DNA from 3 places in the Promicromonospora sp. Marseille-Q5078 genome. Region 2 is predicted to be linked to each of the others. Evidence: predicted binding sites of a transcription regulator. Region 2 holds the regulator's gene; each other region holds the start of a gene.
What was found. The regulator HrcA, encoded in region 2, represses chaperone genes, less so after heat shock. The targets are predictions, from matches to a motif close to TTNGCACTCGNNNNNNNCGAGTGCNAA.

Region 1 (9,667 bases), 1.5 Mb from region 2:
GCGCGAGGATGAACAGCCGGGTCTTCGGCAGCGCGAGGCCGCCGACCGTGACCGCGCCCGACAGCCAGCCGGGCGCGGCCACGTCCACGTTGGGGGCGCCGAACACGTCGCGCGCCACCTGCTGCAGCAGCAGCGCGACGCCCCAGGTGACGAGCAGCGTGTCGAGCGGCCGCCGGTACATGCGGTGGATGAGCGTCGCCTCGAGCAGGAGCCCGAGCGCGCCGCCGACGACGAAGCCGAGCGGCAGCGACACGAGCAGGCTCGCGCCGGGGTCGTCGACGAGCCCCTGGATCACGAACGCCGTGTAGGCGCCCGCCATCATGAACTCGCCGTGGGCCATGTTGATCACGCCCATCTGACCGAAGGTCAGGGCGAGGCCCAGGGCCGCGAGCAGCAGCACGGAGCCGAGGCTCAGGCCCGCGAAGAGCTGGGAGAGGAGGGTGTCCATGTCAGTCGCCCGTCAGGACAGGCCCTCGGCCCAGTCGTAGCCGTCGAGGAACGGGTCGGGCTCGATCGGCTCCTCGGAGCTCCACTCGGTGTGGATCAGGCCGTCGTCGCCGATCTTGCCCACGAGGGCGGTCTTGGAGACGTGGTGGTTCTCGCCGTCGACGACGACCGTGCCCTCCGGGGCGTCGAACGTGACGCCGTCCGCGGCCTCCTGGACGTCCGCGACGTCGAAGGAGTCGGCCTTCTCGACCATCGCCTTCCACAGGTACAGGGACGTGTACGCCGCCTCCATCGGGTCGGAGGTCACGCGGTCGTCGCCGTACTCGGCCTTGAACGCCTTGACGAAGGCGTCGTTCTCGGGGCTGTCGACGGTCTCGTAGTAGTTCCAGGCGGTGAGCTGGCCCTCGACGTTGTCCACGCCGATGCCGCCCACCTCCTCCTCGGCGATCGACACGGACAGGACGGGCATGTCGTCCGGCCCGAGGCCCGCGTTCTTGTACTCCTTGAAGAACGCCACGTTGGAGTCGCCGTTGAGCGTGTTGAACACGGCGTCGGCGTCGGCGGCCTTCACCTTGTTGACGATGGTGGAGAAGTCGGTGTGGCCGAGCGGCGCGTACTCCTCGCCGACGACCTCCATGCCGTTCGCCTTCGCGTAGGCGTTGATGATCTTGTTCGCGGTGCGGGGGAAGACGTAGTCCGAGCCGACCAGGAAGAGCGACTTCGCGCCCTGCTCCTTGAGGTAGTCGAGGGCCGGCACGATCTGCTGGTTGGTCGTCGCGCCGGTGTAGAAGATGTTGGGCGACGCCTCGAGGCCCTCGTACTGCACGGGGTAGAACAGCAGCGAGTCGTTCCCCTCGAAGACGGGCAGCATCGCCTTGCGGGACGCCGACGTCCAGCCGCCGAACACGGCGGCGACGCAGTCGCTGGTGATGAGCTTGGTGGCCTTCTCCGCGAAGACGGTGGGCTCGGACTGGCCGTCCTCGGAGACGATGTCGAGCTTCTTGCCCAGCACGCCGCCGCCCGAGTTGATCTCGTCGGCCGCGAGCTGCAGCGAGTCGTGCACGGTCTGCTCGGAGATCGCCATCGTGCCCGACAGGGAGTTGAGGAAGCCGATCTTCACGCTGTCGCCCGACGTGTCGACGCAGCCCAAGGCCGCGGAGGCGGAGGCGTCGCCGCCCGCCGCGTCGACGCGGGCCCCGCACGCGGAGAGGGCCGCGACGGCGAGGACGGCGAGCGAGGCGACGACAGGTCGGGCGGTGCCGGTGCGCGTGGTGCCCGTGCTGCTTCGAGGACGCATGGTGCTCCGTTCGTGGCCGTGGCCCGAGGGCCCGATGAGGTGCGGACGAAACCGGGGCCCGAGAGGAGCCGACTAGGTTCAGATGAACCCAAGTACGGCGACGTGTCGTCGCGGTGAGTTCGGTGTCACCATCGTGTTACGGCTGGTCGGGGCGGTGCGGAGGCCGTCCCCGTGGACGCCTGGCGGGCCCGGCCGTCGCTCGGTGCGATCATGGAGCCATGGCACGCGCGCACGGGGATGGCGATCCCCTCGTCCTCGGGATCGAGACCTCCTGCGACGAGACGGGGGTCGCGCTCGTCCGCGGCGACGAGCTCCTGGTGGACGCCGTCGCCAGCTCGATGGACGAGCACGCCCGCTACGGCGGGATCATCCCGGAGGTCGCGAGCCGCGCCCACCTCGAGGCGATGGTCCCCACGATCTCCCGCGCGCTCGGCGAGGCCGACGTCGACCTGTCGGAGGTGGACGCGATCGCCGTCACCGCGGGCCCGGGGCTCGTCGGGCCGCTGACGATCGGCGCCTCCGCCGCGAAGGCGCTCGCGATCGGGCTGAACAAGCCGCTGTACGGCGTCAACCACATCATCGGGCACGCCGCGGTCAACCAGCTCGTCGACGGGCCGTTCGACGGCCGCACGATGGCGCTCGTGGTCTCGGGCGGGCACAGCACGCTCATGCTGGTCGACGACGTCGCGACCGACGTCACGGAGCTCGGCTCCACCCTCGACGACGCGGCGGGGGAGGCGTTCGACAAGGTCGGCCGCCTGCTCGGCCTGCCGTACCCGGGCGGCCCGCACGTGGACCGGCTCGCGCGCGAGGGCGACCCGGAGGCCATCCGCTTCCCCCGCGGGCTCACCGCGGCCAAGGACCAGGCGAAGCACGCGTACGACTTCTCGTTCTCGGGGCTCAAGACGGCCGTCGCCCGCTGGATCGAGGCCTGCGTCGACGCCGGGCGCGAGGTGCCGGCGGCCGACGTCGCGGCGTCGTTCGCCGCGGCGGTCGCCGACGTGCTCACCGCCAAGACCATCGCCGCGTGCCGCCGGCACGACGTCGACACGCTCGTCGTGGGCGGGGGGTTCTCCGCCAACAGCCAGCTGCGCGACCTGGCGGCGAAGCGCTGCGCGGAGGCGGGCATCGACCTGCGCATCCCGCCCATCCGCTACTGCACCGACAACGGCGCGATGATCGCCGCGCTGGGCTCCGCCGTCGTGCGCGCCGGGGCGGCGCCGTCGAGCTTCGACTTCCCGGTCGACTCGTCGATGCCGATGACGACCATCACCGTCTGAGGCCTGCGGAAAAAGGCCTCGGCGCCGCCGGCACGCGTCGGTAGCGTCGCGACCGTGAACCCCGCGCCGTCGACGATCTACCAGCACCCGCTCGCCTACCTCGTGGGCCTGGAGGGCGTCGCCCTGATGCGCGCCTTCGCCGGCGAGCACGACCGGGCCTTCGTCGAGGCGCGGCTGGCCGACGTCCGGGCGCTGCTCGACGCCGCCGACCGGCTCGGCGAGGGCCGCGACGTGCCGCCGATCACCACGCAGGACGGGTACCGGCACTGGGCGCCCCGCTACGACGGCGGGCCGAACGGCTTCTGGGGCATGGAGGAGCCGCTCGTCCGGCCGCTGATGGAGCGCGCCGAGCCGGTGGTCGTCATCGACGCGGCGTGCGGCACCGGCCGGCACACGGAGTGGCTCGTCGAGCAGGGGCACGAGGTGCTCGCGTTCGACACCTCGCCGGACATGCTCGCGGTCGCCCGCGCCAAGGTGCCCGGCGCCCGGTTCGCCGAGGCCGACCTGCACGACCTGCCGGTGCCCGACGACTCCGCCGACCTGGTGGTCGTCACGCTCGCGCTCAGCCACGTGCGGGACCTCGGGCCCGTGTTCGCCGAGGTCGCCCGCGTCCTGCGCCCGGGCGGTCGCCTCGTCGTCTCCGACACGCGGGGGTACTACGTCGGCTCGCCGCTCTACCCGCTCGTCGAGGGGGCGGACGGCGAGTTCGGGTACATCCCCAACTGGTGGCACGCGACGAGCGAGTACCTGGAGGCGGCCCTGCCCGTCGGCCTGGTGCCGCGGCACTGCCGCGAGCACACCGCCGGTCGCGCGCCCGACCCCGCCGGCGACGGCCTCCCGGGCTTCGACCCCGCCGCGGACCGGGAGGTCGAGGACCCCACCCGGCCCCCGAACATCTGGGAGATGATGCCGTGGGTCGAGGCGGCCGCCGGCGCGGCCTACGCCGGTGCGCCCGTGCTGATCGTGTGGGACTTCGAGAAGGAGTAGTCAGCGCGCCGCGGGCAGCGGCCGGCCCGCGTGCAGCTCGGCGACGAGCGACGCGACCACGGCCTCCAGGGCGTCCTGCCCGCCGCCGTGCGCCCGGGCCACCTCGCGCTGCCGCTGGTACGACGCGCCGCGGCGCACGATCTCGCGCACGCCGTCGAGCTCGGCGGCGCAGCCCAGGCGCTCCGCGACGGGCTCGAGCGTCGTGAGCAGGCGGGGAAGGGCGTCGGTGACGAGCTCCTCCTCGCCGTCCCGGTCGAGGATGATGATCGCGTCGGTGCCGTACCTGGCCGCGCGCCACTTGTTCTCGTGCACGAACCAGGCCGGCATCGTCGGTAGCGCCAGGCCCTCGTCGAGCAGGCCGGACAGGTGCTCCACCAGGCAGTGCACGAGGGCGCCGAGCGCGGCGAGCTCGAAGGTGTTCGACGTGCCGTCGCAGATGCGCACCTCGACGGTGCCGAAGTGCGGGGCGGGCCGCACGTCCCAGCGCACCTCGGTGAAGTCGTCGATGACGCCGGTGTGCAGCATGTCGGCGACGTACCGCTCCAGCTCCGACCAGGCCCCGAACTGGTACGGCAGGCCCGCCGTCGGCAGCTGCTGGAAGATCATGGTCCGCATCGACGCGTAGCCGGTGTCGTCCCCGCCGAAGAACGGCGACGACGCCGAGAGCACCTGCAGGCACGGCAGGTACACCAGCAGTGAGTTGACGATGGGCAGCACCTTGGCGCGGTCCTCGATGCCCACGTGGGCGTGCACGCCGTAGACGATCTGCTGGCGCCCGACGACCTGCGCCCGGTCGACGACGGTGGCGTACCGCTTCTTGTCGGTCACCTTCTGCTGGGACCAGTGCGCGAACGGGTGCGTGCCGGCGCCCATGAGGTCCACCCGCATCGGGCCCGTCGCGTCGTGGATCGCGGCGATCCCGCGCTCGAGGTCGGAGATGGCCTCGGGCACGGTGCGGCGCACGTCGCTGATCACCTCGACGGTGTTGCGCAGGAACTCCGGTTTGACGAAGCGGTGCCGCACGTCGTCCGCGACCGCCTCGATGACCGCGGGCGCCACCTGCCGCAGGTTGCCGGAGTCGGCGTCGACCAGCGCGAGCTCCCACTCGAGGCCGACGCTCGACCGGTCGGAGGCGGCGAATTCCAGCACCATGCGGGCCATGCTTCCACGTCGTTCGTCGGTCGAGCCTGTCGAGACCGGGTTTCGACAGGCTCGACCAGCGGGCTGGGTCGACGGGCTCAGCCGGCGAGGCGCTCGACGACGATCACGTGCTGCCCCCCGCCGACGCGCGTGAGCACGAGGGTGGCCTCCGCGTCGCCCTTCGGCGCGAGCTGCGAGCGCAGCTGCTCCGGCGTGACGGCGGTGCCGCGCTTCTTGATCGTCAGCCGCCCGACGCCGCGCTCGCGCAGGTACGCCTTCAACCGCTTGAGGTTGAACGGCATGACGTCGAGCACGCGGTACCCGGTGGCGACCGGCGCGATGCCCGGCGCCGGGGCCGGCGCCTGCTGGTCGGTCGTGACGTACGCGATGGTGCGGTCGAGCAGCCGCCCGCCGAGCTCCGCCGCGGCGTGCGCCACGAGCCCCGCCCGGATGACCGCGCCGTCCGGCTCGTACAGGTAGGAGCCGACCGGCCCCACGTCGGGGACGAGGTCGGCGTCGCCGTCCGTGCGCAGCGTGCGCGACGACGTGACGCCGCCGCGCGTGGTGAGCACGAGGGCGGACCGCCCGGGTCCGTCGGCCGCCAGCGGCCCGAACCACAGGCCGGCCTCCACGACGTCGCCGTCCACCGAGACCCACTGGGTCTCCGCGTCCTCGGGCAGCCCCTGGTGCGGGATGCCGGGCCCCACCTTGATGCCCAGCGCCGGGACCTGGTCGCGCAGCGCCCAGACGGCGTCCAGCGGGGGAGCGTAGGCGGCGGGGTCGAAGACGCGGCGTCCGCCGCGCGTGCGCCGTGCCGGGTCGGCGTAGACGCCGTCCACGCCCTCGGCCGCGAGGTCGAGCGCGAGCCCGTCGGCGTGCCGCACCTCGGCCTCGGGGAAGTGGCGCAGGTTCACCGTGGCCAGGGCGGCGGTGATCTCGTCGACGTCGGTGGCGAGCACGCGCAGCCCCACGCCCGCGAACGCGAGGGCGTCCGCGCCGATCCCGCTGGTCAGGTCGGCGACCTTCGTGACGCCGGCGGCGAGGTAGCGCCGGGCGTGCAGCGCGGCGACCACGAGCCGCGTGGCCTGCTCCACGCCGTCGGGCGTGAACAGCATCCCGTCCGCGAAGTCGCCGAGCTTGGCGTGCGCCTTGGCCCGCAGCCGCGACTGCGTGAGCGCCGCCGCGGCGAGGTCGGGGTCGACGCCCTCGGCGCGCAGCCGGCTGGCGAGCGCCATGGCCTGCTTCTCGTCGTACGGCGGGAGCGAGTTGAGCAGCGCCCACCCGTCCGGGCTCAGCAGCTTGCTCACGGAGGCGGCGTCCATCGGGCCATCGTCTCAGGCGTCGGGAGGCCCGGAGCGCGACGCCGTGGGCGAACAGAGGAGGGACTGCTGGCACTCGACTTGTCAGAGTGCTAACGCCTGCCTAGATTTGTCGTCAGCGACCGCAGGCTGTTACCGGCTCCCGCGACGACGGCCAGCCCTCGGACGCGACCTGGTCAATCAGCAAGTCCATCCACGCATCGCGAATCAAGGAGGTCCGACGTGTCGGTCCCCATCAAGCCGCTCGAGGACCGGATCGTCGTCAAGGCCATCGAGGCCGAGACCACGACCGCTTCCGGCCTGGTCATCCCGGACACCGCCAAGGAGAAGCCCCAGGAGGGCGAGGTCCTGGCCGTGGGCGAGGGTCGCTTCGACGACAAGGGCAACCGTGTCCCCGTCGACGTGAAGGTCGGTGACAAGGTCATCTACAGCAAGTACGGCGGCACCGAGGTCAAGTACGCCGGCGAGGACTACCTGGTCCTGTCCGCCCGCGACATCCTCGCGGTCGTCGTCGCCTGACGACGTCCGAACAGCAGAAGGCCTCGCACCGTCGTCGGTGCGAGGCCTTCGTGCGTGTCAGCCGGTCTTGCGGGCGCCGCCGGCGAGGATCGCGGACCGCTCGTCCTCGCTGAGGCCGCCCCACACCCCGTAGGGCTCGCGCACCCGGAGCGACTGCTCCCGGCACTGCATCATCACGGGGCAGGCACGGCAGATCGCCTTGGCCGCCTCCGCCCGTCGTCGACGGGTCGACCCGCGCTCACCCTCGGGGTGGAAGAACAGCGTGTCGTCCGCGTCGCGGCACGAACCCTGGTACTGCCATTCCCACAGCTCCATCACCGGGCCGGGGAGCCTCGAGATCTCCGTCATGGCGAACAACCTACAAGTTGTGCAGAAGTTGTTCAAGGTGCGAGTTTGTGACCGGGTTCGATGGTTCAGTGTTCAACTTTACGAGTCTGGATGAACGGGTTCAGTCGCGGGTTGACCGGCTTTGACCTGCGTCTGGGGCATCGATCGCGGCGCGCCCGGCGGCGCAGTGGCGACCCGGGGGTCCTCTCGGCAGAATCAACGCCATGACCTCATCCCGGCCCGCCCCTCACGGGGGCGGGTCTCGCGCGTCGAGCCCGGGCCTCGCCGTCGCCGCGGTCGCCAGGCGCCTGGGTGTGGCCCCGGCGACCCTGCGCACCTGGGACCGCCGCTATGACCTCGGCCCGTCCGCCCGCACCGCGGGATCGCACCGTCGCTACACGCCCGAGGACGTGGCGCGCCTGCTCGTCATGCGCCGGCTCACGCTGGAGGGCGTGGCGCCGGTCGACGCCGCCAAGGCCGCGCTCGCCGCCGGCGTCGAGGAGCTCGAGGAGGCCGCGGAGCGGGGGGTCGCCCCGACGCCCGAGGACTCCGACGAGGACCCGAACCCCGAGGAAGGACGGCGGACGGGGTCCGCGCCCGACGGCGACGCCCCGCGGCCGGGGAGGGCCCACCTGCGCGCGCTGCCCGGCGGCGGCGAGGGCGCGCCCGCGGGCTCCAGCGCCCGGTCCGGCGGGAACGCCTCCGGCCGGGTCTCCGACGTCGTCGACGCCGCGCTGGCGTACGACCAGAACGCCTGCGACGAGCTGCTGGCCCTCCCCGCGCAGGGCGACCCCGCCGCCTGGTGGACCGAGATCGCCGAGCCCGCCTGGCAGCGCGTCGCCCAGCGGACCGTGCTCGCGGGGCCCGGGGCGGCGCCGGAGGTCGTGCTCGCGACCGCCGCGCTGCGCGCCCTGCGCGACTTCACCGAGGCGTTCGAGCGCGCGATGGTGGCCGGGGGCGCTCCGCCGGCCAACCACCCGAGCCGGATGCGCAAGATCGTGCTCATCTTCGCGGCGCCCGACGAGGTCGTGCCGCTGTCGGCGCACGCCCTGGCCGCCGCGCTGACCGCCAAGGGCGCGACGGCGCGGATCGTCACGGGCCCCGCGAGCACGCACCGCTCGCTCGAGCTGGTGACGATGGTGCGGCCGGCCGCCCTCGTGCTCGCCACGGCGCAGCGCCGCCCCGACCTCGACCTCATCCACGCGGTGCACGACGGCTTCGCGGAGCTACCGGTCATCGTCAGCCTGCGCCGCGACGACGCCGCGAGCGAGCTACCGCTGGCCCCGACCGTGCAGCGGGTGCGGTCGTTCACCGCGATGCTGCACGAGGCCCTCGCCGTGGTGACGTGAGCCGGTGACGTGAACAGGCGGCGTGAGCAGGGACGTGAGGTCCGCCACGAGGGGCCGCCGGAGGGCCTCGCGGCCGGAATAAGGCCGCGGCCCAGAACGTAGACTCCTGTCATGACGGACTCGACCTCGCCCGCGCACGACCCGTTCGGATTCCTCGGCCTCACCTACGACGACGTCCTGCTGCTGCCGGGCTACTCGGACCTGGCCCCCTCGGACATCGACACCACCTCGCGCCTCACCCGCGAGATCTCGCTGCGCGTGCCGCTGGTCTCGGCCGCGATGGACACGGTCACCGAGTCGCGGATGGCGATCGCGATGGCGCGCCAGGGCGGCATCGGCGTGCTGCACCGCAACCTCTCGATCGAGGACCAGGCGTACCAGGTGGACCTGGTCAAGCGGACGCAGACCGGCATCATCTCCAACCCGGTGACGATCGGCGCGGACGTCACCCTCGAGGAGCTCGACAAGCGAGCGGGGGAGTACCGCATCTCCGGGTTCCCGGTGGTCGACGCGGGCGGCCGGCTGACCGGCATCGTCACCAACCGCGACCTGCGCTTCACGCCCGTGGCCGAGTGGGCCACGACCAAGGTCTCCGAGGTCATGACGCCGGCCCCGCTCATCACCGGCCCGGCCGGCATCTCGCGCGAGGACGCCACGATGCTGCTGCGCAAGCACAAGCTCGAGCGCCTCCCGCTGGTCGACGACGAGGGCCGCCTGGCGGGCCTCATCACCGTCAAGGACTTCGTCAAGTCCGAGCAGTTCCCGAACGCCTCGAAGGACGGCCAGGGCCGCCTGCTCGTCGGCGCGGCCATCGGCTACTTCGGCGACGCCTGGGAGCGCGCGACCACGCTGGTCGACGCCGGCGTCGACGTGCTCGTCGCGGACACCGCGCACGGCAACGTCCGGATGCTCGTCGAGATGGTCCGCAAGCTCAAGACGGACCCCGCGACCCGCCACGTGCAGGTGATCGGCGGCAACGTCGCGACGAAGGAGGGCGCGCAG
Region 2 (9,667 bases):
TGGTCAGGCGGTGACGAAGTCGATCAGCTCCTCGACCCGGCCCAGCAGGGCCGGGTCGAGGTCGCGGTAGTCGCGCACCGTCCGCAGGATCCGCTGCCAGGCCCGTCCGACGTCCTCCGTGGACGTCGCCGGCCAGCCCAGCTCGCGCAGGATCCCGCGCTTCCACTCCGTGCCGCGCTCGATCGTGGGCCACGACGCCAGGCCCAGCCGCTCCGCCTTCACGGCCTGCCACACGTCCACGTACGGGTGGCCCAGCACCAGCACGGTGCCGCGGGGCACACGCCGCAGCGCGTCGTCGGCCAGCCGCCGTTCCTTCGAGCCGGGCACCAGGTGGTCCACGAGCACGCCCACCCGGCGCTCCGCCGTCGGGACGAACTCCGCCAGGGCGTCGGCGAGGTTGTCCACGCCGTCGAGCAGCTCGACCACCACGCCCTCGACGCGCAGGTCGTCGCCCCACACCTTCTCGACCAGCTCGGCGTCGTGCTTGCCCTCCACCCAGATGCGGCTGCCGCGCGCCACGCGCGCCCGCTGCTCGTGCACCGCGACCGAGCCCGACGCCGTGCGGGCCGGGCGCTCGGGGGCGCGGCTCGTCACCGGTGCGGTGAGCTCGACGGGCTTGCCGTCCACCCAGAACCCGGGGCCGAGCGGGAACGACCGGGTACGGCCGTCGCGGCCCTCGAGGACCACCAGATGGATCCCGCCGGACTTCTCCACCCGCACCACGGCGCCGACCCACCCGGTGGTGACCTCCTCGACCACGAGCCCGTGGTCGGCCGCCTGGGGCCGGGAGACCGGCCGGCGGCGGTGGTGGGCGGAGCCGGCCGGCGCCCCGGGGACGCCGGAGCCGGCGGAGGACAGGACGTCGGAGCCGTAGCGGTCGTGCACGGCGGTGAGCCTACGGTCGGGCCCCGGCGGTCGTGGCCCGACACGCGGCACGCGCCGGACGGGGGCCGGTCGGTGGCCGGTCGCGGGACGGTCGGTCAGGCGTGGCGCGGCAGCTGCAGCAGGACGGTGGCGCGGCGGCGCCGCGGCTGCTGGGGCGCCGGGAGCGAGGCGTCGTCCCGGATCGCGCGGCGGGCGACGCGGAGCTCGTGCGAGAGCCGCCGCAGCGTGACCTCGCGCTCGAGCTCCGCCTGACGTCGCTCGAAGAGCATGTCGTACACGTTCGCATCCATGATGTCCTCCAGACGGGCCGCCTCGGCGGCCGGGCGCGGACCGGGTGGCCCGCCGCGTCCGCCCGCACCATGGCGGGGACGCTGTCACGGCCTAGGGAGGTGGCCCCGCCGCGGTCCGTACACGCCTGCTCCGGGCATGTGTACAGGTGCCCCGCCGAAAGGTCAGGGCCGGTCGGTGCGGGCCACGACGGCGGCCTCGGTCCGGCTGGCGACCCCGAGCTTGCGGAGGATCGCGGAGACGTGCACGGAGGCCGTCTTGCGGCTGATGTACAGCCGCTCGGCGATCTGTCCGTTCGTCAGCCCCTCGGCCACGAGGGCGAGCACCTGCCGCTCGCGGTCGGTGAGGGCCCGGTCGCCCGACGGGCGGCGGACGGCGCGGGCGAGGCCCGCGCCCTCGGCCAGCGACCGCGCCTGGTCGGCGACGAGGCCGCAGCCGATGGCCTCCGCGGCGGACACCGCGTCGTCGAGGCGGTCCCGGGCCGTGGCACGGTCGCCCGCCGCCAGCAGCGACGCGCCGTCCCGGTAGAGCGCGTAGGGGCGCAGGTGCGCCGGGCCGTCCGCCGCGGCGACGGCCTCCCACGACCCGTCGCCGAGCTCGGCGGCGAACACCGCCGCCCACGTCGGGTACGTCGGCCACACGGTGCAGGTCGCGAGCGCCTCCCGGTAGGGCGCGACGTCGACCGTGCGCCCGGCGGACCGGGCGCGGTCGAGCACGCGCGCGGCGACGGCGAGCAGGGTCAGGCGGTAGAAGGGCGAGAGGGCGTCCTGGTCGATCGCGAGGGTGATCAGGTCGAGCGCGTCGTCCAGGTCGTCGCGCAGGAGCGCGAGCTCCGCCAGCGTCCCCGCGACGCGTGCGCGGATCTGCTCCTCGACCCGACCGAAGCGCTGCCACGTGGCGCGGTGCACGCGGGCCCGCGCCTGGGCCGCCTCGACGTCGCCGCGCCACATCGTGAGCCAGGTCCACCGCTCGCCGAGGTAGACGGCGTAGTCGCTCAGGTCGATGAGCGGCACCGACCGCTCGTACCAGGCCTCGGCGTCGGCCCAGCGGCCGAGCCCGATCCAGGCCTCGGCGACGTTCCCCTCGAGCATGGACCGGGTGGCCCAGCCGGCGCCGAGCGACCGCGCGAGCCGGGCGCCCGTCTCGGCCAGCTGCTCCGCCTGCGCGGGGTCCCCGAGCTTGAGCCAGCTGTCCGACGCGTTCGTGTAGTAGTGGCACTGGGCGCGCCAGTCGTCGCCCGCCACCTGGTGGGAGCGCCGGAGCTCGTCGAGGGCGTCGAGGTCCCCGGCGTTGAGCCGGCTCATCGCGCGGAGGTTGATGGCGAGCGAGGCGTTCTGCGCGTCGCCGGCCTCCGTCGCGGAGGCGAGGGCCGCGTCCGCGGAGGCGATCGCCTCGTCGTCGCGCCGGTCCATCATCGCGTTGCGGGCCTTGAGCCGCAGCAGCGGCGCACGCCCCGCGTGGTCGTCGGAGGGCAGCAGCGCGAGCGCCTCGTCGAGGAGGTGGTCGGACCGCGGGTCGCCCGCCTTGCCCAGGATGTGCGCCAGCGTGGACAGGGCCAGCGCGCGCCCGGCCGGGTCGTCGACGGGCCACTCGTCCACCGCCTCCCGCGCCAGCCCCGCCGCGCGGTCGATCTGGGCGGCGTCCTGGAGCGCGACCGACACGTGGCGCAGCAGCGCCGCACGGTGCAGCCCGACGACGCGCTCGGCGTCCGGGACCAGGTCCCACAGCTCGAGAGCACGCTCGCCCGCGGCGACCGCCGTGGACGTGGCGCCGTCGGGCTCGACGGAGGTGACGACCTCGACCGCGGACGCGAGCGCGCGGTCGGGCACGCGGGCCCGCCACCAGTGGTCGGCCGCGGCCGCGATGCGGGCGAGGGTGCGGTCGCCCTCCTCGAGCGCACCCGCGCACGCCGCGTGCAGGCGGCGCGCCTCGCCGGGCAGCAGCTCGGCGTCGACGGCCTCCTGCATGAGGGCGTGCCGGAAGCGGTAGCCGTCCGCCTCGGCGACGAGCACGTGGGCGTCCACCGCCTCGCGGGCGGACTCCTCGGCGCCGTCGAGGCCGGAGGCGCCCAGCATGGCCGTGAGCAGCTCGTGCGGCGCGTGGTGGCCGGCGGCCGCCACGGTGCGGCAGAAGGTACGGGCGGGGCCGCTGAGACTGGAGTACCGCAGGAGCAGCAGGTCCCGCAGGGAGTCCGGCATCGCGTCGCCGGCGAAGTCCGCGAGCTCCTCGGCGTAGAACGGCACGCCCTCGGCGCGTTCGACCAGCTCGCTGAGCACCGTGCCCGGGAGCGCGGGCGCGCTGCTGCGCGACGAGATCAGGGTCGTGACGAGGCGGGTGGCGTCGGCGGGGCCGAGGCGCGGCACGTCCACGCGGGTCGCGAGCCGCGACCGCTCGAGCTCGGCCAGGGTGGTGCGCAGGGGGTGGCGCCGCCCGACGTCGTCGCTGCGGTAGGTGGCGACCACGAGCATCGTCGCGCGGGGCGCGGAGCGGGCGAGCCGGGCGAGGACGGTCCGGGTCACGTCGTCCGACCAGTGCATGTCCTCCAGCACGACGACGACGGCGCGGTCGGCGGCGAGGGCTGACAGCAGGTCGACCAGCACCTCGGGCAGCCGACCCGAGTCCACGTCGCGTCGCACGGCCACGAGGCTCGGGGCGAGTGTGCCGAGCGCGTCGGCGGCGGGGCCGGCCGCGTCGAGGGTCGCCTGGGGGCCCAGGGCGTCCACGACGTCCGCCAGGACGCCCGCGAGGGCGACGTAGGGCAGCGGCCCCGAGCCGGAGTCGGCGCACTGCCCCTGCAGCACCAGGGGCGCGCCGTCGCCGGGGTTCGCGGCGAGGCCGCCGAGGAACTCGGTGACGAGGCGGGTCTTGCCGATGCCCGCCTCTCCGCCGAGGACGACCACGCCGCCGGCGCCGCCGCGCGCGTGCGCGAACGCCTCGCGCAGGGAGTCGAGCTCGGCAGCGCGGCCGACCAGCGGCGACGGGGTGGAGAGGGTGGGCACACCGTCATCGTGCCAGCCCGGGCCGGCGGACGCGGTCGCCGGAGGCCCGGCCTCGGCGACGCTCGTGGCGGGGGCCGCCGGGCCCGCGCTCGTGCCGCCGCTCACTGGGGCCAGGGCCGGACGAGGCCGCCGGGCAGCTCCCACGGCCGGCGCTGCGCGCGCCGGCGCCGCGCCGCCGCACGGCGGCGGGCACGAAGCTCCCGGCGGGTGCGCGCCGGTGCCGTCCGGGACTCCTCCGCCCGGGGCAGCGCCCGCTCGAGCTCGGCCTGGCGGGCGAGGAACTCGTCGTAGTACAGGTACTCGTTCATCACGGATCTCCTTCGCCGGGGCCCCGATGGCCGCCGGTGGTCCCACCCTCGGCTCCTGAGGTACGGGGGCGGATCGGTCAGGTGCCGGATCTTCGCCGCGCGGGGTGCCTCAGACGGCGCGGGAGTACCTCAGGCGGCGCCGCCTCGCGCGGTCCGCGCGGGCCTCCGCCGGACCGTCCCCGGGGCCGCGTAGGATGGCACTCGGGACAGGAGAGTGCTAAGTGTGGGAGCGCCTACAGCGCCCGGCACGAGGGAGGACCGTGAGCGAGGAACGACGGCTGGCCGTGCTCCGCGCGATCGTGGAGGACTACGTCCACACGCGTGAGCCGGTGGGGTCGCGCATGCTCACCGAGCGGCACGGCCTGGGCGTCTCGCCCGCCACGATCCGCAACGACATGGCCGCGCTCGAGGAGGGCGGGTACATCGCCCAGCCGCACACCTCGGCCGGCCGCATCCCCACGGACAAGGGGTACCGCCTCTTCGTCGACCGGCTCGCCGAGGTGCGTCCGCTCACCAGCCCGCAGCGCCGGGCCATCGAGACGTTCCTCTCCGAGGCGATCGACCTGGACGACGTGCTCGGCCGGGCCGGCCGGCTCATCGCCCAGCTCACCGGCCAGGTGGCCGTGGTCCAGTACCCGTCCCTGCGGCTGTCGGGGCTGCGGCACGTGGAGCTCGTCCCCGTCGGCGGCGCGCGGCTGCTGGTCGTGGTGATCACCGACACGGGCCGGGTGGAGCAGCGGTTCCTCGACGTCGGCGCGGCCCCCGGGGCCGAGCCCGCCGTCGTCGCGGTGGACGCCCCCGCCGGCCCGGCGCCGGACCCGGACGCCGTCGACGAGGCCACGCTCGGCGAGCTGCGGGCGCGCCTCAACGCGGCCGCCGCGGGCAAGCGGCTCTCGGAGCTGCCGGACGCGTTCGCACGGGTCGCGGCCGGCGTGGACCCGAGCCTCGCGCCGCTGGTCCGGGGGATCGCCGACCTGGTCGTCGACACCCTCGGCGCGCAGCGCGAGGATCGCATCGTGCTGGCCGGTACCGCCAACCTCGCCCGCGCCGACATGCGGTTCGAGCAGGGGCTCAGCCCCGTGCTGGAGGCGCTCGAGGAGCAGGTCGTGCTGCTGGGGCTCCTCACGGAGCTGGCGACCGGACCCGCCGGCGGCGGGGTCGGCGTCCGCATCGGCCACGAGAACCGCCTCGACGGCCTCACCGAGACGTCCGTCGTCGCGTCCGGGTACGGCAGCGACGGCGACACGGTGTCCATCCTCGGCTCGATCGGGCCCACCCGGATGGACTACCCCGGCACGATCGCGTCCGTGCGCGCCGTCGCCCGCTACCTGTCCCGGGTGCTGCCCAACTGACCGCCGTCATCCCGACCACCGCGCACCAGCCGACCTGACCGTGCACCTCACCGACACGTCACCGAAGAGAGACCTGTGACCGACTACTACGAGATCCTGGGCGTCCCCCGCGACGCCTCGGCAGAGCAGATCAAGAAGGCGTACCGCAAGCTCGCGCGCGAGCTGCACCCGGACGTCGCCGGAGAGGCGGGCGAGGACCGCTTCAAGGACGTCGCCCGCGCCTACGAGGTGCTGTCCAACCCGGACAAGCGCCAGCAGTACGACATGGGGGTCGACCCCAGCTCGCCGTCCGGCGGCGCCGGGGCCGGCTTCGGCAACGGGTTCGGCTTCCAGGACATCTTCGAGACGTTCTTCGGCGGCGGCGGAGCCCCCGCCGGCCCGGTGCCGCGCGCCCGTCGGGGCCAGGACGCCCTCGTGCGCATGGACATCGACCTCGCCGAGGCGGCGTTCGGCGCCAAGCGCGAGCTGCAGGTGGACACCGCCGTGGTGTGCGGCACGTGCAGCGGCAACGGCTGCCGGCCGGGCACCGACCTCAAGACGTGCGACGTCTGCCAGGGCCGCGGCAACGTGCAGCGCGTGGCGCGCTCCTTCCTGGGGCAGGTCATGACGACCGCGCCGTGCGCCGCCTGCCAGGGCTTCGGCACCGTGATCCCCGAGCCGTGCGCCGACTGCTCCGGCGAGGGGCGTGTGCGCTCGCGCCGCACGCTGTCGGTCAACGTCCCGGCCGGCGTCGACACCGGCACGCGCATCAAGCTCACGGCGCAGGGCGAGGTCGGCCCCGGCGGCGGCCCCGCGGGCGACCTGTACGTCGAGATCCGCGAGAAGCCGCACGAGACCTTCGTGCGCCGCGGCGACGACCTGCACTGCACCCTCCAGGTCCCGATGACGGCGGCCGCGCTGGGCACCGTGCTCGACCTCGAGACCCTCGACGGCGAGCAGGAGATCGACCTGCGCCCGGGCACGCAGCCCGGCCAGGTCGTGACGCTCAAGGGCCTCGGCGTCGGACACCTGCACGCCGGTGGGCGCGGCGACCTCAACGTGCACGTGGACGTCCAGGTGCCCGCCGGCCTGGACGAGGAGCAGACGGAGCTGCTGCGCTCGCTGGCCACGCTGCGTGGCGAGGAGCGCCCCGAGCCGCGGCTGACCGCGGCGCACCCCGGCGTGTTCTCCCGGCTGCGCGACAAGCTGAGCGGCCGCTGACGTGAGCGCGAGGAGCCCCCGCGGAGGTACGCCGAGGTACGAGGTGTGCCGGAGCGAGGCCCCGCAGGGTTCGCGTGCGGGGAGCACGACGTGAGCGCGCCGGTGTTCCTCGCCGAGGGCGGCGCGCTCCGCGAGCTCGCCCCGGGGGACGTCTACGTGCTCGACGGCGCGGAGGGGCGGCACGCGGGCGTCGTGCAGCGCCGCGGTCCCGGCGAGCGCCTCGACGTCGTCGACGGCGCGGGGACCCGGCTGCGCTGCGTGGTCGACGCCGTCCAGGACGGCGAGGTGCGCCTGCGCGTGGACGAGGTGGTCGCCGAGCCCGCGCCCGGCGTCGTGCTGACGCTCGTGCAGGCGCTCGCGAAGGGTGACCGCGACGAGCTCGCCGTGGAGGCCGCCGTCGAGGTGGGCGTGGACGCCGTGGTGCCGTGGCAGGCCGACCGCTCCGTCGTCGTGTGGCGCGGGCAGCGGGCGGCGAAGTCCCGGGCGAAGTGGGTGGCCACGGTGCGCTCGGCGGTGAAGCAGGCGCGGCGCGCGTGCGTGCCCCCGGTCGCGGAGCCGGTCACCACCCGTCAGCTCGCGGGCCGCGTGCGGGACGTGGTCGCGGACGGCGGCGGAGTCGTCGTGCTGCACGAGGAGGCGCGCACCCCGCTGGCGCGGGTCCGGCTGCCCGAGGCCGCCGATCCCGCGGCGCCGGGCGCGGGGGGCGCCCCCGCGTTCCTGGTCGTCGTCGGGCCCGAGGGCGGCATCGCGGACGCCGAGCTCGAGGCGCTGGTGGAGGCGGGCGCGGAGGCCGCGCGGCTCGGGCCGCACGTGCTGCGCACGTCCACCGCCGGGCCCGTCGCCGTCGCGCTGCTCAGCGAGCGGCTCGGGCGCTGGGCCTGACCGCTCGCCCTGAACGCTCGTCCTGACCGCTCGCCCTGACCGCGGCGCTCCCGCGCGGTAGCGTCCGAGCATGACGAGCGCCGAGCCCACCACCGACTGCCTGTTCTGCAAGATCGTCGCCGGCGACGTGCCGGCGGACGTGGTCGCCACGTCGGACCGCGTCATCGCCTTCCGGGACATCGCCCCGCAGGCGCCCGTGCACGTGCTGGTGGTGCCCAAGGAGCACCACGGCGACGTGTCCGTGCTCGCCGCGGCGGACCCGGCCCTCCTCGCGGAGGTGGTCGAGATGGCGGACCGCGTCGCGCACGACCTCGCCGACGGCCAGTACCGCTTCATCTTCAACTCCGGCCCCCGCGCGGGGCAGAGCGTGTTCCACGTGCACGGCCACGTGATCGCCGGCACCACGCTGGGGTGGACGCCGGCCTGACGAGGCCGGCACGGAATCCGCGTGCCGGGGGAGGCGTCCGCTCGATAGACTCGTGACGCCACGATCTCGTCTCGCGAAGGAGGGCCCCGGCGCAGCCGGCCCATGACATCGACACCCAGCACCGCACACGGCACCGCCGCCGCGCACGCCGAACGGTCCACCGAGCACCGCATCGTGGTGCCGCCGCACGTGCCGATGGTCGCGCTGCTCGGCAGCAGGGACTCCGTGCTGCGGGCCGTCGAGGACGGCTTCCCCGGGGTCGACGTGCACGCGCGCGGCAACGAGATCGTCGTGAGCGGCCCCGCCGGCGACGTCGCCCTGGTCTCCCGCCTGCTCGACGAGCTGGTCGAGGTGGTCGAGTCCGGGACGCAGCTCACCCCCGAGGTGGTGGCCCGCTCGGTCCAGATGCTCACCGCGGCTTCGGCGCAGAGCCCGGCCGAGGTGCTCACGTTCAACATCCTGTCGAGCCGGGGGCGCACCATCCGGCCCAAGACGGTGGGGCAGAAGCACTACGTGGAGGCGATCGACGCCAACACGATCACCTTCGGGATCGGCCCCGCGGGCACCGGCAAGACGTACCTGGCGATGGCCAAGGCCGTGCAGGCGCTGCAGGCCAAGCGCGTGAACCGGATCGTGCTGACCCGCCCGGCGGTCGAGGCGGGGGAGAAGCTCGGCTTCCTGCCCGGGTCGCTGAGCGACAAGATCGACCCGTACCTGCGCCCGCTGTACGACGCGCTGCACGACATGATGGACCCCGACGCCATCCCGCGGCTCATCGACGCGGGGACGATCGAGGTCGCGCCCCTGGCCTACATGCGCGGCAGAAACCTCAACGATTCTTTTATCATTCTTGACGAGGCGCAGAACACCTCCGCCGAGCAGATGAAGATGTTCCTCACTCGCCTGGGCTTCGGCTCCACGATGGTCATCACGGGTGACGCCACGCAGGTGGACCTGCCCGGCGGCACGACGTCGGGCCTGCGGGTGGTCGAGGACATCCTCACGGGCGTGGACGACGTCGAGTTCTGCCGCCTGACCTCGGCGGACGTCGTCCGGCACAGGCTGGTGGGCGAGATCATCGACGCGTACGCCCGCTGGGACGTCGCGACGTCGCGGGGCGAGGGCGGCACGCAGCGCCGGACCGGCCGGGGCGGGCGAGAGCCCGGCCACGACAGAGGAGCACGCAGGTGAGCATCGAGGTGGCCAACGAGTCCGGCGTCGAGGTGGACGAGGCCGAGTTCGCGGCGCTGGGACGGTTCGTGCTGGACACCCTGCACGTGCACCCGCGCAGCGAGCTGTCGATCATGTTCGTCGACACCACCGTGA
Region 3 (9,667 bases), 950 kb from region 2:
GGCGCCCGTGAACTCGCTGAGCACCAGCACGCCCTGTTCGTCCGAGCGTGCCGCGATGTACTCCTTGGCCACCAGGTTCATGCCGTCGCGCAACGACGTCACGAGCATGACGTCGGCCGCGAGGTACAGGGCGGCCATCTCGTCGGGCGGGTAGGAGTGGTGCAGGTAGTGGATCGCCGAGTGCCCGAGCTCGCCGAACTCGCCGTTGATGCGGCCCACGAGCCCCTCGACGTGCTCGCGCAGGTCCTGGTACGCGCCCACGTTCTCGCGGCTGGGGCTGGCCACCTGCACGAGCGTGGCGTGCTCGACGTCGAGGCGGCCGTCCTGCAGCAGCTCGCCGTACGACTTGATGCGGTGCCGGATGCCCTTGGTGTAGTCCAGGCGGTCGACGCCCAGCATCATGATCTCCGGGTCGCCCAGGTCGGCGCGGATCTCCTTGGCGCGGGCCTGCACCGCGGGCTCGCGCGCGAGCGCGTCGAAGTGGTGGGAGTCGATCGAGATGGGGAACGCCGCCGCGCGCACGTGCCGCGCGGGCCGGCCGTCCTCGTCCGCGACCGTGATGATCGGGCCGCGGGTGGTGTGCTTGGTGAGCCGCCGCACCGACCGGACGAAGTTCGACGCGTCGCCGCCGCGCTGGAAGCCGACGAGGTCGGCGCCGAGCAGGCCCTCGACGATCTGGGTGCGCCACGGCAGCTGCTGGAACAGCTCGACCGCGGGGAACGGGATGTGGTCGAAGAAGCCGATGCGCAGGTCGGGGCGCAGCTCGCGGAGCATCTTCGGCACCAGCTGGAGCTGGTAGTCGTGCACCCACACGACGGCGTTCTTCGCCGCCTGCGCGGCCGCCGCCTCGGCGAACCGGCGGTTGACGCGGCGGTACGCGTCCCACCACTGCCGGTGGTAGGTGGGCGGCGAGATGACGTCGTGGTAGAGCGGCCAGAGCGTGTCGTTGGAGAAGCCCTCGTAGTACCGCTCGATCTCGGGCGCGCTGAGGGCGACGGGCACCAGCAGCATGCCGTCCGCCTCAAAGGGCTCGTGCTCGAGGTCGGGGGCGCCGGACCAGCCGACCCAGGCGCCGTCCGCCTCGCGCATCACGGGCTCGAGGGCGGTGACCAGGCCGCCGGGCGACCGTTGCCAGTCCACCCCGCCCTCGTCGTCGACCGTGAAGTCGACCGGGAGCCGGTTGGCGACCACGACCAGGTCGTAGCCGTCCTTGCGGTGATGGCTGCTTGACGAACCTTTGGCTGTCAACGGACCTCTCTCCTGGATTTCGTGAGACGTCGTCATTCGTGGGACACCGTCTGCTCCGCACAGGGTACCGACGCCCCCAGCGCCTCGCTCCGGCTGACAGGGACCTCACCCGCTCGGAACCCGCCCGGAACCAGGCCGGTACGTCGCGCCTCGAGGTGCCCGGACGGCTACGGTGTGCCCCATGGGCGAGGTCGACGCGATGCAGGTCCCGGGGCGGGCCCCGGTGCCGGGCCCGTCGTCGGACGCGCACGACGACGGCGCCGGCCGGGACGAGAACACCGCGCGCGTGGTGCGGACGGGGCGGGACGGTGTCCTCGCCGAGGGCTCCGAGGTCGGCGGGTACACCGTCGTCCGGCCGCTCGGCAGCGGCGCGATGGGCGCCGTCTACGAGGCGGTCGACGGGGGTGGCCACGCCGTGGCCCTCAAGGTGCTGCACGCGCACGTCGACGCCGACCCCGCCGGCCGCGAGCGGCTGCGGCGCGAGGCGGCCGCCCTGCAGCGGCTGCGCCACCCCGCCGTCGCGCAGGTGCTGGACGCCGAGCTGGAGGGCCCGTACGCGTTCGTCGTGACGGAGCTGGTGGACGGCGTCACGCTGGAGGAGGAGGTCGACGAGCGCGGCCCGCTCGACGCCGCGGACGTCTTCTCCCTGGCCGACCAGCTCGCCGACGCGCTCGAGGCGGTGCACGACGCGGGCGTGGTGCACCGCGACCTCAAGCCGTCCAACGTCATGATCACCGCGCAGGGCCCCGTGCTCATCGACTTCGGCATCGCGCAGAGCCCCGGGGACGCCCGGACCACGTCGGCCGGGTTCGTCATGGGGACGCCCGGCTACATCGCCCCCGAGCTGCTCGACGGCGGCGCGCCCGAGGCCGAGACGGACTGGTGGAGCTGGGCCGCCCTGCTGTCGTTCGCCGCCACCGGGCGCTCGCCCTTCGGCGTCCGGCCCACCGAGCTGGTGCTGCGCCGCTCCCGCGAGGGGCGGCCGGACCTGGTCGGGGTGCCGGCCCGGACCGCGCGGGCGCTCGCCGGCGCGCTGCAGGCCGATCCGGCGCTCCGCTGGGGCCCCACCGAGGTGGCGCGCGCCCTGCGGCGCGACCTCGACGACGCGCTGGGCGGCGCCCCGGACCCGTGGACGGAGCCGGACGCCACGCAGCGGATCGCGCAGTCGGCGGAGACCCAGCGGGTCGGGCTGCCCACGCAGGTCGTGGCACCCGCGGCCGCCGCGGCACCCCCGCCCGCCTCGTTCGCGCCGGCGTCGACCGGTGCGGTCCCGACCGCCCCGCCGCCCCCACCGCCGTCGACCCCGCCGTCGGCGACGGGCCCGGTGTCCGTCGACCCGTCGTCCGTCGACGCCGGCGATCCCACGCAGACGATGACCGCCCTCGAGCGCGACCGGCTGCAGGCGCAGGACGGCGGCACCCGGGCGATCCCGGTCGGCGACGTCCGCTACAAGGGCTACGACCAGCTGGTCGAGGAGCTGCCCCTCGCGCCGGAGCCGCCCGCGCCGTACGTCCGGCCCGTGCACCGCCGCCGCACCGGCACCGCCTTCGCCGTCGCCCTGCCCCTCGTCGCGCTGGCCGCCACCCGGCCGCTCCTCGGGTTCGGCGCCCTCGTGGCGCTCGTGCTGGTGTGCCGCACGGTCGCGACGTCGGCCGACGGGCTGCACCGGCGCCGCGAGCACAAGGGCGTCCGCCGCTCCGACGGCGTGCTCGGCACCTTGACGTTCCCCTGGCACGCGCTCATGGGCGTGCTCGGGTCGATCCCCGCGGTGCTGGTCGGCGCGTGCGCCGGCCTGCTGACGCTGCTGGCCGGGTGGTGGCTCTTCGGCGCGGGCCACCTGATCGTGCTGCCGAGGGACGACCTGGAGGCGCGGTCCCAGGGCGGGATGAACGAGGACATCGTGTTCAACGGGATCCTGGCCGGCGTGATGATCGTCGCGCTGCTGGCCACCTGGTTCGGCCCGGCCGGCGGCACCGCGCGCGAGGGCGGCCGCATCCTCCTGACGCGCCTCGCGCCCGGGCGGATCGGGGCCGCCGTCGTGATCGTCCTCTGCCTGGCCCTGACCGTGATCCTCGTCGCACCCGTGCTGTCCGACCCGACGATCGACTGGTGGCCCATGAGCGGGCCGCCCTCCGTCCTCTGAGCGTGCGTCGCCGGTCGGGCCGGTCGAGACCCGTCACCGCCCCGCCCGCCCTCGGCCGACGTCCAGGTGGCGCGGGTAGGCTCTGCCCCGTCCGGCGCTGACGCGCCGTCCCGCCCTCCCGAAGACCTCGAGGACACGATGCCGACGAACAACCCGAACATGTCCAAGGCTCAGCGTCGCGACGCGGCACGTGCCGAGGCGCTCGCCCTGCGCGAGAAGGAGCAGGCGCGCGACAAGCGCAACCGGATCATCACCCTCTCGGTGCTGGCCGTCGCTCTGGTCGCCCTCGGCGTCGTCGTGTGGATGATCCTGCAGCAGGGCGCGAAGAAGAACGTCGACGACATCCCCCTCTCGCAGGCCACGCTGCCCTCGACGGCGCAGGACGACGGCGGCATCCCCGTCGGCGCGGACGCCGCGGCCGGCACGGACAACGGGGACGCCCCCGTGATCGACGTCTACCTCGACTACATGTGCCCCGTGTGCGGCCAGTTCGAGCAGGTGAACGCCGACAGCATCGACGAGATGACCGCCTCCGGCGACGCGACCGTCGTCTACCACCCGATCGCGATCCTCGACTCGCAGTCGCAGGGCACCGAGTACTCGACGCGCGCCGCGTCGGCGTCGGCGTACGTCGCGGACAAGGCGCCCGAGGCGTACCCGGCGTTCCACGCCGCGCTCTTCACGAACCAGCCGGAGGAGGGGACCGAGGGCCTCACCGACGAGCAGCTCGCCTCGTACGCGGAGCAGGCCGACGCGCCCGCCGACGTGGCGAGCGCCATCGAGGACGGGACCGCGCGGGAGACGTTCGGGCAGTACGTCTTCTCGGCGACCAGCACGATCCAGCAGGACGAGGGCTTCACCGGTACGCCGTACGTCCTCGTGGACGGCAAGGTCGTGCAGAACTGGAACGACCCGGCCGGGCTGCAGGACGCCGTCACCGCCGCCGCCGGCAGCTGACGCCGCACCACCCGCACCAGCGGGCGCGGCACGGCCTCCGGTGGTCCCGGTAGGCTGTGCCGCGCTCCCGCCGCCTTAGCTCAGCTGGTAGAGCTCCCGTCTTGTAAACGGAAGGTCGTCGGTTCGAATCCGACAGGCGGCTCCATCACCTCCGAGGCTGTCCCGCTACCTCGCGGACGCCGGCGGCCAGTCCGCGGGCTCGCCCCACTTGGGCGCGCGGCCGTCGCCGCTCGACGTGTGCCTGATGCGGCGCTGCACCCACGGCACGACGTGCGTGCGGGCCCACTGGGCGTTGGCGCGGGCCCGCTCCACGAACGCCTGCGGCGGCAGCGGGTCGAGCGCGACGGCGTAGTCGGCGTCGTCGGGCTCCAGGCCGAGGCCGACGAGCGCCGCGTCCGCGACGCGGCGGTGGCCCTCGGGGGTCAGGTGGATGCGGTCGTCGGACCACATGCGCAGGTCGAACAGGGGGTCGAGGCCCCACAGGTCCAGCACGTGGGCGCCGTGCCGCCGGGCGACGGACCAGATGTTCGCGTTGTACTGGCCGACCCGCCCGCGGGTCCAGCTCAGGCCCGCGCCGGCCTTGAACCCGGTGCCGAGCAGCACGTCGATGCCCGCGGCCCGGAGCTTCGCCACGCCCTGCTCGAGCCGCGCGGAGAGCACGTCGATGTCGGCCTGCGGGCGCAGAATGTCGTTGCCGCCGCCGACGAACGAGACCAGGTCGGGCTGCATCGCGAGGGCGACGTCCACCTGCTCGTCGAGGATGTGGTGCAGCAGCCGGCCCCGGATCGCGAGGTTGGCGTACCCCAGCGGGGGCGCGCCGGCGGCCGCGCGGCGCGCGGAGAGCGCGTCGGCGAGGCGGTCCGCCCAGCCGCGCTGCTTCGCCGCGGACTCGGTGCCGGCCGGGGCGGGGGAGCCGTCCGCGAAGGGGTAGGGGTCCCACAACCCCTCGGTGAAGGAGTCGCCGATCGCGACGTAACGCGCCCAGGTGGGGGTGGTCGCGTCGGGAGTCGTGCCGTCGGGGGCGGGGTGGGGGCGTGCGTGGTCACGTCAGCCATTGTGCTCCTCGACGCGCGGGACGGTTGTCCGGGGCGACGTCGCCGGCCCGTCCGGGCCGGGTCGGCTCAGGTCAGGTGCCAGTCCACCGGGTCGCCGCCCTGCGCCTCGAGCAGGGCGTTGACGCGGGAGAACGGGCGCGACCCGAAGAAGCCGCGGTACGCGGACAGGGGGCTGGGGTGGGCGCTCTCGACGGACGGGACGTCGCCCAGCCAGGGTTTGAGCGACGCGGCGTCGCGGCCCCAGAGGATGGCCACCAGCGGGCCGCCGCGGGCGACGAGCGCCTTGATCGCCGCCTCCGTGACCTGCTCCCAGCCCTTGCCGCGGTGCGACGCCGGGGTGCCGGGCCGCACGGTCAGCACGCGGTTGAGCAGCATGACGCCCTGGTCGGCCCACGGGCGCAGGTCGCCGTTCGACGGCGTCGGGACGCCGACGTCCTCGGCGAGCTCGGTGTAGATGTTCGCCAGCGACCGGGGCACCGGCCGCACCTGCGGCTGCACGGAGAACGACAGCCCCATCGGATGCCCCGGCGTGGGGTAGGGGTCCTGCCCGACGACGAGCACGCGGACCTCGGCGAGCGGCCGGGAGAACGCGGCGAAGACGTGCGAGCCGTCCGGCAGGTAGGTGCGGCCGGCGGCGACCTCGGCGCGCAGGAAGTCGCCCATCGCGTGGATCTGCGGCTCGACGTCCGCCAGCGCGGCCGCCCAGTCGGGCGCCATGACCTGGTCGAGGGGCGGGCGGGTGCTCGTCGTCTCCACGCGACGACGCTAGCGCACCCGTGACCGGGACCTGTCAGAGCCACGTCAGGGTGGAGGCGCGCGTGGCTCTGACAGTCCTGCGGGATCGCGGCGCGCGGGGCGACGTCGCCGGAAGAGGGGCGCGGAGGCGCCATACTGGGACGCCATGAGCGAGATCCTGGTCCAGGAGGTCCAACCGGACCCGGAGGCGTCGGGCACGACGGCGACCGAGCAGGTCGCGGCGTCGGCCGACGGCGACCTCTCCGACCGTGACCGCGAGATCCTCGCCTTCGAGCGGCAGTGGTGGAAGTACGCCGGGGCGAAGGAGCAGGCGGTCCGCGAGCTGTTCGGCCTGTCGGCGACGCGGTACTACCAGGTGCTGAACGCCCTGATCGACTCCCCGGCCGCCCTCGCGCAGGACCCGATGCTCGTCAAGCGGCTGCGGCGCATGCGCTCCACGCGGCAGCGCGCCCGCTCGGCGCGCCGCCTCTCCGACGGCCAGGCCTGACGACGCGCCGTCGACCGGCGCGGACCAGCAGGCCAGTCGGTTCCTGAGAGGGCGCTGGGCGGGCGGGCACCCGGAACGGCTACCCTGTCCGCCGTGAGCAAGAGCCATTACTCCTACCCGCCCGACGAGTTCGACGTCCGCGGGCCCGAGGGCACGCCGGTAGGCGTCCATCGTGAGCCGCGCAGCGGGTGGAGCTCCGTGTGGCCGTTCCTGCTGGTCGCCGTCGTGTTCGCGGGCATCGCCGTCGGCGTCGTGTCCTTCCTGTCCGACGACGGCACCGCGACGCCGCCCGCCGCGGAGCAGTCCGCGGGCGCGGGCACCCAGGAGCCGGAGGCGTCCGCCTCCGCCGACGCCGGCGAGGAGTCCCCGGCCGAGGGCGAGGAGAGCGAGGAGCCCTCCGACGGTTCCAGCGACGACGCGGCTGACGAGGCCACGGAGCTGCCGGGCGACCCGGGTGCCGCGAACCTCGAGGCGTCCGTCCTCGTGTTCAACGACGTCTCGGGCAGCGAAGCCGCCGGGCAGGCGGCCGCGGGGCAGGGCGCGCTCACGGACGCGGGCTTCACCGACGTCGCCGCGGCGAACGTCCCGGATGCGCTGGCGGGAGCGTACGAGGACAGCACCGTCCTGTACGGGGCCGACCGTGCCGACACGGCCAGCGCCGTGGCCGAGGCGCTCGGTGTCGACGCGGCGAACGTGCAGGAGTCGGACGACGTCTCCGCCAGCCCCGAGGCCGTGTGGGTGGTGCTCACGACGCCCGTCGGCTGACGTCGGCGCTGGTCCGGGGGCATCTCGCATGCCGACATACCGGACATCGGTGCTTCCCTTGCCGCGACCGCCGCTACTAGGCTCCCGTTCACCGTGGGGTGCCTGCCCTGCGGCCGAGGAGCACAAGGAGAGGTACATGGCCCAGGGCACCGTCAAGTGGTTCAACGCGGAGAAGGGGTACGGGTTCATCACCCCGACCGCGGGCGGGCAGGACCTGTTCGTCCACTACAGCGCCATCCAGTCCGACGGGTACCGCACCCTGGACGAGGGGCAGGGCGTCGAGTTCGAGGTCGGGCAGGGGCAGAAGGGGCCGCAGGCCGAGCAGGTCCGCCCCCACTGACCTCGGAGGCAGGCTGACGCACCACGAGGACGCACCACCGGAAGGCCGGTGCCACCGGACGCAGAGACGCGGACGGGGGTGCCGGCCTTCGTCGTCCCCGGGCGGCCACGCCCTCGGCGAACGTCTTGCACTCGCCACCCGAGAGTGCCAATAATGGGTTAGCACTCTCGGTCGTCGAGTGACAGCCGCCCCCTCGGGCGGTCTTCTCGTGGGCCGCGGGTGAAGCATTCGGGTCGTTCGGTGAGGCCCTCCGCGCGTGCGTGACCTGAACGCCGCGGGGTGGGTCGTCCGTCGCGGGCACCGGTCGGCCATCTCAGCCACCAGCGGAGGATCAGTCCCCATGGCCAAGATCATCGCGTTCGACGAGGAAGCTCGTCGGAGCATGGAGCGCGGGCTCAACCAGCTCGCCGACACCGTGAAGGTCACGCTCGGCCCCAAGGGCCGCAACGTCGTCCTGGACAAGAAGTGGGGCGCCCCCACGATCACCAACGACGGTGTCTCCATCGCCAAGGAGATCGACCTCGACGACCCGTACGAGAAGATCGGCGCGGAGCTCGTCAAGGAGGTCGCCAAGAAGACGGACGACGTCGCGGGTGACGGCACCACCACCGCCACCGTGCTCGCCCAGGCGCTCGTCAAGGAGGGCCTGCGGGTCGTCGCCGCCGGCGCCAACCCGATCGCCGTCAAGCGCGGCATCGAGAAGGCCGTCGAGGCCGTCACCGAGCAGCTGCTCAATGCCGCCGTGGACATCGAGACCAAGGAGCAGATCGCCGCCACCGCCGCGATCTCCGCCGGTGACCCCGCGATCGGCGAGCTCATCGCCGAGGCCCTCGACAAGGTGGGCAAGGAAGGCGTCATCACCGTCGAGGAGTCGAACACCTTCGGCCTCGAGCTCGAGCTCACCGAGGGCATGCGCTTCGACAAGGGCTTCCTCGCCCGCTACTTCGAGACGGACCCGGAGCGCCAGGAGGCCGTCCTCGAGGACCCGTACGTCCTGATCGTCGAGTCGAAGATCTCGAACGTCAAGGACATGCTCCCGGTGCTCGACCAGGTCATGAAGTCGGGCCGTTCGCTGCTGATCATCGCCGAGGACGTCGAGGGCGAGGCCCTGGCCACCCTGGTGCTCAACAAGATCCGCGGCACCTTCAAGTCCGTCGCCGTCAAGGCCCCGGGCTTCGGCGACCGCCGCAAGGCCATGCTGCAGGACATCGCGATCCTCACCGGCGGCCAGGTCATCACCGAGACGGTGGGCCTCAAGCTCGAGAACGCGACCCTCGACCTGCTGGGCCAGGCCCGCAAGGTCGTCGTGACCAAGGACGAGACCACGATCGTCGAGGGCTCCGGCGACGCCGAGCTCATCTCGGGCCGCGTCAACCAGATCCGCAGCGAGATCGAGAAGTCGGACTCCGACTACGACCGCGAGAAGCTGCAGGAGCGCCTCGCCAAGCTGGCCGGCGGCGTGGCCGTCATCAAGGCCGGTGCGGCCACCGAGGTGGAGCTCAAGGAGCGCAAGCACCGCATCGAGGACGCCGTCCGCAACGCCAAGGCCGCGGTCGAGGAGGGCATCGTCGCCGGTGGTGGCGTCGCGCTGATCCAGGCCGGTGCCGCCGCGTTCCCGAAGCTGGAGCTCGAGGGCGACGAGGCGATCGGCGCGCAGATCGTCGCCGCGTCGGTCTCCGCACCGCTCAAGCAGATCGCGATCAACGCCGGCCTCGAGGGCGGCGTCGTGGCGGAGAAGGTCAAGAACCTCCCCGCCGGCGAGGGCCTCAACGCCGCGACCGGCGTGTACGAGGACCTGCTGGCCGCGGGCGTCAACGACCCGGTCAAGGTCACGCGCTCCGCGCTGCAGAACGCCGCGTCGATCGCCGCGCTGTTCCTCACCACCGAGGCCGTCGTGGCCGACAAGCCGGAGCCGG

Region 1: the regulator HrcA is predicted to act here: its motif matches at 6,540-6,566, upstream of groES (co-chaperone GroES).
Region 3: the regulator HrcA is predicted to act here: its motif matches at 7,910-7,936, upstream of groL (chaperonin GroEL).

What each region holds. Positions count from the first base shown of each region.
Region 1 covers NZ_JBNPQG010000001.1:1,264,965-1,274,631, forward strand. Annotated here, with positions in the region: gene urtB (urea ABC transporter permease subunit UrtB) at 1-448, opposite strand, end outside; gene urtA (urea ABC transporter substrate-binding protein) at 461-1,744, opposite strand; gene tsaD (tRNA (adenosine(37)-N6)-threonylcarbamoyltransferase complex transferase subunit TsaD) at 1,963-3,024, shown strand; gene ACQFYA_RS05875 (class I SAM-dependent methyltransferase) at 3,079-4,011, shown strand; gene ACQFYA_RS05880 (glutamate--cysteine ligase) at 4,012-5,163, opposite strand; gene ACQFYA_RS05885 (class I SAM-dependent methyltransferase) at 5,250-6,473, opposite strand; gene groES (co-chaperone GroES) at 6,693-6,989, shown strand; gene ACQFYA_RS05895 (WhiB family transcriptional regulator) at 7,047-7,337, opposite strand; gene ACQFYA_RS05900 (MerR family transcriptional regulator) at 7,541-8,665, shown strand; gene guaB (IMP dehydrogenase) at 8,777-9,667, shown strand, end outside.
Region 2 covers NZ_JBNPQG010000001.1:2,810,611-2,820,277, reverse strand. Annotated here, with positions in the region: gene ACQFYA_RS13190 (DUF3097 domain-containing protein) at 4-885, opposite strand; gene ACQFYA_RS13185 (hypothetical protein) at 981-1,175, opposite strand; gene ACQFYA_RS13180 (ATP-binding protein) at 1,338-4,172, opposite strand; gene ACQFYA_RS13175 (hypothetical protein) at 4,274-4,480, opposite strand; gene hrcA (heat-inducible transcriptional repressor HrcA) at 4,741-5,832, shown strand; gene dnaJ (molecular chaperone DnaJ) at 5,908-7,032, shown strand; gene ACQFYA_RS13160 (16S rRNA (uracil(1498)-N(3))-methyltransferase) at 7,123-7,914, shown strand; gene ACQFYA_RS13155 (HIT domain-containing protein) at 7,985-8,341, shown strand; gene ACQFYA_RS13150 (PhoH family protein) at 8,444-9,532, shown strand; gene ybeY (rRNA maturation RNase YbeY) at 9,529-9,667, shown strand, end outside.
Region 3 covers NZ_JBNPQG010000001.1:3,757,290-3,766,956, reverse strand. Annotated here, with positions in the region: gene ACQFYA_RS17310 (alpha,alpha-trehalose-phosphate synthase (UDP-forming)) at 1-1,284, opposite strand, end outside; gene ACQFYA_RS17305 (serine/threonine-protein kinase) at 1,430-3,391, shown strand; gene ACQFYA_RS17300 (DsbA family protein) at 3,551-4,348, shown strand; tRNA gene ACQFYA_RS17295 (tRNA-Thr) at 4,418-4,493, shown strand; gene ACQFYA_RS17290 (SGNH/GDSL hydrolase family protein) at 4,514-5,314, opposite strand; gene ACQFYA_RS17285 (uracil-DNA glycosylase) at 5,470-6,120, opposite strand; gene ACQFYA_RS17280 (DUF3263 domain-containing protein) at 6,305-6,646, shown strand; gene ACQFYA_RS17275 (LytR C-terminal domain-containing protein) at 6,740-7,411, shown strand; gene ACQFYA_RS17270 (cold-shock protein) at 7,548-7,751, shown strand; gene groL (chaperonin GroEL) at 8,092-9,667, shown strand, end outside.